One region of the Serratia sp. 25CWL12 genome, then DNA from elsewhere that is predicted to be linked to it. Evidence: predicted binding sites of a transcription regulator. Region 1 holds the regulator's gene; the other holds the start of a gene.
What was found. Region 1 encodes Fur, which represses iron uptake genes when iron is present. Its sites were predicted from a motif close to ATAATAATGAGAACNACTATCAA; they were not measured.

Region 1 (3,424 bases):
ATCAAGGCCAATGTAATCTCCGTTTTGATGACACCAACCCGGTCAAAGAAGATATCGAGTTTGTTGACTCTATCAAGCAGGATGTCGAGTGGTTGGGCTTTAAATGGGACGGGGCGATTCGTTATTCCTCAGACTATTTCGATCAACTGCATCAGTATGCCGTTGAACTGATCAACAAGGGTTTAGCCTATGTTGATGAATTAACGCCAGAACAGATCCGTGAATATCGCGGTACCTTGACCGCACCGGGTAAAGACAGCCCCTATCGCAACCGTTCGGTTGCCGAGAACCTGGCGCTATTTGAAAAAATGCGCAATGGCGAGTTTGCCGAGGGTAAAGCCTGTTTGCGCGCGAAAATCGATATGGCATCGCCATTTATCGTGATGCGCGATCCGGTCATTTACCGTATCAAATTTGCCCATCACCACCAGACCGCGAACAAGTGGTGTATCTATCCGATGTACGATTTCACCCACTGCATTTCCGATGCACTGGAGGAGATCACGCATTCGCTGTGTACACTGGAGTTCCAGGATAACCGCCGGTTGTACGACTGGGTGCTGGATAATATTTCTATCCCATGCCATCCGCGTCAGTATGAGTTCTCGCGGCTCAATCTTGAGTACGCCATTATGTCCAAGCGCAAACTGAGCCAACTGGTATCAGAGAAAGTGGTGGAAGGTTGGGATGATCCTCGCATGCCGACTATTTCCGGGTTGCGCCGTCGTGGTTACACCGCCGCTTCTATTCGCGAGTTTTGCCTGCGTATTGGCGTAACCAAGCAGGATAATAACGTTGAGATGGCAGCACTGGAGTCCTGTATCCGTGAAGACCTCAATGAACATGCGCCGCGCGCCATGGCCGTGCTGGATCCGGTCAAAGTGGTGATTGAAAACATGTCGGATGCTGTGGAGACGCTGACCGTACCTAACCATCCGAACAAACCGGAAATGGGCTCACGGGAAGTGCCGTTCAGCCGTGAAGTTTATATTGATCGCGCTGACTTCCGTGAGGAAGCCAATAAGCAGTATAAGCGCCTGGTACTGGGGAAAGAGGTTCGCCTGCGTAACGCCTATGTCATCAAAGCGGAGCGTATAGAGAAAGATGCTGCGGGTGAGATCACCACCATTTTTTGTACCTACGACCCGCAAACCCTGGGTAAAGATCCTGCTGATGGCCGCAAGGTGAAAGGGGTGATTCATTGGGTTTCTGTAGCCCATGCCATACCCGCAGAAATTCGCCTGTATGATCGCTTGTTCAGTGTGGCTAACCCGGGGGCGGCAGAGGATTTCCTCTCTACCATTAATTCGCAGTCACTGGTGATCAAGCCAGGTTTTGTTGAAGCCAGTCTGTGCACTGCCGAGCCAGAAAACGCCTATCAGTTTGAACGTGAAGGTTATTTCTGTGCTGATAGCCGCTATTCCTCAGCGGATCATCTGGTATTTAACCGGACGGTGGGTTTGCGTGATACCTGGGCCAAGATGGATATATAATCCGGCTGAAACGGGTAACAGCGCGGTCCCTTATGGGCTGCGCTGTCATTCAGTCAATAGGCTTGCGGTTTAAAGGGCATCTTAAATGGAACAGCAAACAGCATCGCTGCTTGCTTATTGGGAACAACCTGATAGAGCTTGGTTATTTCTCGCTGTGCAGTGCTTCGTTGTTACGGCAATCACCGGTTTCACAATGACCATACAGGTATAAACTGTGGTTGGTGAGTTTAATATTATACCGTTTGGCGATATCCCGTTGGCGTGCCTCAATGGACTCGTCACTAAACTCGATCACTTTGCCGCAATCCAGGCAAATTAGGTGGTCGTGATGATGTTGCTGGGTTAATTCGAAGACTGACTTGCCACCTTCAAAGCTGTGACGGGTGACAATACCGGCATCATCAAACTGATTGAGTACCCGATAAACCGTAGCCAGACCAATCTCTTCCCCGAGGTCGATCAGTTTTTTGTACAGGTCTTCAGCACTGACGTGATGACATTTTGGATCCTGCAGTATTTCAAGGATTTTAAGTCGTGGAAGCGTGACTTTTAAGCCGGCTTTTTTCAATGCGCTATTGTTATCAGTCATGCGGGTTCAGTCCTGTTATTATGCTAATCAAACACGGTACTAATCAATGCTGAGCAGTTCCCGCTTATGATGCCGGGCTGGCGCAAAGACGTAATTGCGTCTCATTATAGAACCGGTTGACGTAAATAGGAACCGCTGGTTGTTCACAAAGGTCTGCTTGTTCACAAAGGCCTAGTTGTTCACCAAGGTATGGCTCACCTAGGCCTCTGCACGTGACTTGGTTGATTTAACCGACAAAGTGGTGGTTTTTGGCTTTATCGCAGCGGTCATCTTACGCCAAGAGGCCCTGTAGAGCCTCTTGGTGCGGTCAACGTATCAATTGTTGAACCTGTTATTGTAGAACCGGTTTGGTGCAATCCAGGCTTAACCGATGATCTCCGCCAGGCTGAGTTCTTCACAGATCTGTTGGACCCAAGCTGCTACGCGCTCGTTGGTTAATTCAGGTTGACGATCTTCATCGATGGCTAGACCAATAAAGTGGTTGTCGTCTGCTAACCCCTTAGAGGCTTCGAAATGGTAACCCTTGGTTGGCCAGTTACCGACAATCACTGCACCGCGTGGTTCAATGATATCGCGCAGTGTTCCCATCGCATCGCAGAAATACTCTGCATAGTCTTCTTGATCACCGCAGCCGAATAGCGCCACCAACTTACCGTTGAAGTCAACCTCTTCCAGTGTGGGAAAGAAATCATCCCAGTCACATTGCGCTTCGCCGTAATACCAAGTGGGGATCCCGAACAGCAGAATATCAAATGCGGCCAGATCTTCTTTGCTGCTTTTGGCGATGTCGTGAAGTTCTGTAACATCGTTACCGTATTTTTGATGGAGGGTCTTCTGGATCATCTTGGCAATGTTTTCGGTATTGCCAGTATCGCTGCCAAAGAAAATACCTACATGAGCCATATTGCGAATAACCTTTTAATTCAATTTGTTGTGTTGCTTAAATGTGGTGTGAGATTTACCTGAGGCATCGTCTCCACCCGTAAATAGACCCCTATCATGCCAGAGATTTACCCTGCGGTTATATCACATTTATGTGATGCTCTGGGCTATAGGGGTACTGGCATCACCGTTCATGCTTCAGGCTGTTCTTCTGCCAGTTGTGTTAACAGCATTTGTTCAATTAACTCACTGCGGCTGATATTGCGCAGATCCGCCAGTTTATTCAACGCATCCACGGCCTCGGCGTTGATTTTCAGTTCTACACGCCGTAATCCCCGTACTTTGTCACGCCGTAGTTGATTGCGCTTATTGATCTTAAGCTGTTCATCACGGGAAAGCGGGTTGGTTTTCGGGCGTCCCGGGCGGCGTTCATCTGCAAACAGATCTAGCGTTGTACGGT
Region 2 (3,424 bases), 1.6 Mb from region 1:
TCAACCCAGGAGGCTATCGACGCAATTATGGATGGCATGAACTGGTTAAATCTGGATTGGGATGAAGGCCCCTATTTTCAAACCAAGCGTTTTGATCGCTACAATGCGGTGATCGATGAAATGCTGCAGCAGGGAACCGCCTATAAATGCTACTGCTCCAAAGAGCGGCTGGAGGCATTACGTGAGCAGCAAATGACCGATGGCGAAAAACCACGTTATGACGGCCGTTGCCGTGATAGTGAGTGTAGCCATACTGCTGATGAACCTTATGTGGTGCGTTTTCGCAATCCGCAACAAGGCTCGGTCATTTTTGACGATAAAATCCGCGGTCCTATAGAGTTTAGTAATCAGGAATTGGATGATCTGATTATCCGCCGTACCGATGGCGCACCAACCTATAACTTCTGTGTGGTGATCGACGACTGGGATATGGAAATTACCCATGTGATCCGTGGTGAAGACCATATCAATAATACCCCGCGCCAGATTAATATCCTGAAAGCACTGGGCGCGCCAGTACCGGAATATGCCCATGTGTCGATGATCCTGGGGGATGATGGCAAGAAATTGTCTAAACGCCATGGTGCAGTGAGCGTGATGCAGTACCGTGATGATGGCTATCTGCCGCAGGCACTGCTGAACTATCTGGTGCGTTTGGGCTGGTCACACGGTGATCAGGAGATCTTCTCGATTGACGAAATGAAGCAACTGTTCACACTGGACGCGATTAATAAATCGGCCAGTGCTTTCAACACCGAGAAGCTACAGTGGCTAAACCATCACTATATTAACCACCTACCAGCAGAAGAGGTGGCGGTCTATCTGGCATGGCATATTGAGCAGCAAGGGATTGAGACCCGCAATGGCCCAGAACTTAAAGATATCGTTAAGTTGCTGGGAGAACGTTGCAAAACGTTGAAGGAGATGGCGGAGTCTTGCCATTACTTCTATCAAGATTTTAGTGAGTTTGATGCGGATGCTGCCAAGAAGCATTTGCGCCCGGTAGCTCGGCAACCTTTAGAGGTGGTACGTGCCAAACTGGCGGCGATCACGACCTGGACACCAGAAAATGTACATGATGCGATTCAGGGAAGCGCAGATGAACTGGGGTTAGGCATGGGTAAGGTCGGGATGCCATTGCGCGTTGCCGTTACGGGTGTCAGTCAGTCGCCAGGTATGGATGTTACCGTGCATGCTATCGGCCAGGCACGGTCGCTTAAGCGTATTGACCAGGCGTTGGCGTATATTGCGCAGCGTGAAGCCCAAGCTTAAGTCAGACCAGCAACAGATAAAGCCCAGAGAAGTGATCGGCTGAGCTTTATGCTGTTGAGCGGGTAAGGTGATTTTTTCGCATTAATGGTGTTGACGTGGTGGCTTTTTCAGCGCTTGATCGAGTAATTCAATTTAGCCGTTGACACTGTTTCAGGGGTTTCATATTATGCGCCCCGTTCACTGAATTTTGTTATTGTGGATTGGGGCTATAGCTCAGCTGGGAGAGCGCTTGCATGGCATGCAAGAGGTCGACGGTTCGATCCCGTCTAGCTCCACCAAACTCTTTTATAAAGAGTCGGTGAACACCGTAACGCCGGTTAATGCGTAGCACTTTGTGGGGTTATAGCTCAGCTGGGAGAGCGCTTGCATGGCATGCAAGAGGTCGACGGTTCGATCCCGTCTAGCTCCACCATCATTCTAAAAAGCCGACTTTAAGTCGGCTTTTTGCTTTTAGCGCATTCTACTTTCCAATATGAAGAATACCCGGTGAGTTTAACCGGGCATTTTCCTATGTTAACAACCTAATACCAGGCCGGCGATGCCAGTAGACAGAATGCTGACTAAAGTCGCGCCAGCAATAAAATGTTAATTATTGGTTTAAATGTAACGACTAATGTTACTTATGTGTGTATTTTTAGCCGGGTGTTGCCATACTCAGTCAGTAAAACAGCAAGGTTTAGCGCGATCCATGAATAAGGTTTGGCTTATTGGTTATCGCAGCGATAAGTATTATCACGATAAATGCGTTTGATAATTATTATCATTAGTGCAAAAGTATATGGCAGGGAATCATTAACAAGGGGTTCAGACAATGCTGAACAGTCGCACAGTGAATGAAACAACATCGATCCGCAGGTCGAGAAAGATCAAACTTTCTCTGATGGGGCCTGCGTTTATTGCGGCTATTGGCTACATTGACCCCGGTAACTTCGCCACTAATATTCAGTCCGGTGCTTCTTTTGGCTATACCTTGCTGTGGGTAGTGGTATGGGCCAATGTCATGGCGATGTTGATCCAGTTGCTTTCCGCCAAGCTCGGCATTGCGACCAATAAAAACCTGGCTGAACATATTCGTGATCGTTTCCCTCGTCCGGTAGTTTGGGCCTATTGGGTACAAGCAGAAATTATCGCTATGGCCACTGATCTGGCCGAGTTTATCGGTGCGGCCATCGGTTTTAAAATGCTATTGGGGGTCTCGTTGCTACAGGGGACCGTCCTGACCGCTATTGCCACGTTCCTGATCCTGATGTTGCAAAGACGCGATCAAAAGCCACTGGAACTGGTTATTGGTGGCCTGCTGCTGTTTGTGGCTGCGGCTTACATTGTCGAATTGGCCTTTTCTCAGCCCCAATTGAGTGGGGTATTGAAGGGCATGGCGATACCGGATTTACCCAATAGCGATGCCGTGTTTCTGGCTGCCGGGGTGCTGGGGGCGACTATCATGCCTCATGTGATCTATCTGCATTCGTCATTGACGCAGAACGCCGGTAAAGACTCTAAAGCTGAGCGTTATGCAGCAACCAAAGTGGACGTCGCTATCGCCATGACCATTGCCGGTTTTGTTAACCTGGCGATGATGGCGACCGCTGCTGCGGCATTTCACTTTAATGGTCACACTGGCATTGTCGATCTTGATCAAGCCTATCTGACATTACAACCGTTGCTGGGCAACGCAGCGGCAACCATTTTTGGCTTGAGCTTGCTGGCTGCGGGTCTCTCCTCCACCGTGGTGGGAACACTGGCGGGGCAGGTGGTGATGCAAGGGTTTATTCGTTTTTACATTCCCCTATGGGTACGACGTGTGGTTACCATGTTGCCATCGTTTATTGTCATTATGCTGGGGATGGACGCAACACGGGTACTGGTACTCAGCCAGGTCCTACTGAGCTTTGGGATTGCTCTGGCGCTGGTACCGTTGCTGGTGTTTACCGGTAATCGCCAACTGATGGGGGAGATGGTTAACAGCCGCACCATCCAATACATCGGTATTTCCATCGTGGTGGTGGTGGTGGGGTTGAATGGTTACTTACTGGTGAGTAGTCTTTTTTAGACCATCGTTACAACCATGCTTTTCCTCAGTGATGACCAATATTCTCACTTAACATAATGATGTCGTCAGATTGCTCGTTCTCGAGTAATGTTTGGTTGATGG

Region 2: ACX9GV_RS05390 (Nramp family divalent metal transporter) is a predicted target of Fur. The motif match lies at 2,020-2,042, and genes of this name have one in related genera.

The regions. Positions count from the first base shown of each region.
Region 1 covers NZ_CM147698.1:2,877,144-2,880,567, reverse strand. The annotation lists gene glnS (glutamine--tRNA ligase) at 1-1,493, shown strand, start outside; gene fur (ferric iron uptake transcriptional regulator) at 1,636-2,082, opposite strand; gene fldA (flavodoxin FldA) at 2,446-2,985, opposite strand; gene ybfE (LexA regulated protein) at 3,156-3,424, opposite strand, start outside.
Region 2 covers NZ_CM147698.1:1,239,321-1,242,744, forward strand. The annotation lists gene gltX (glutamate--tRNA ligase) at 1-1,272, shown strand, start outside; tRNA gene ACX9GV_RS05380 (tRNA-Ala) at 1,475-1,550, shown strand; tRNA gene ACX9GV_RS05385 (tRNA-Ala) at 1,609-1,684, shown strand; gene ACX9GV_RS05390 (Nramp family divalent metal transporter) at 2,084-3,322, shown strand.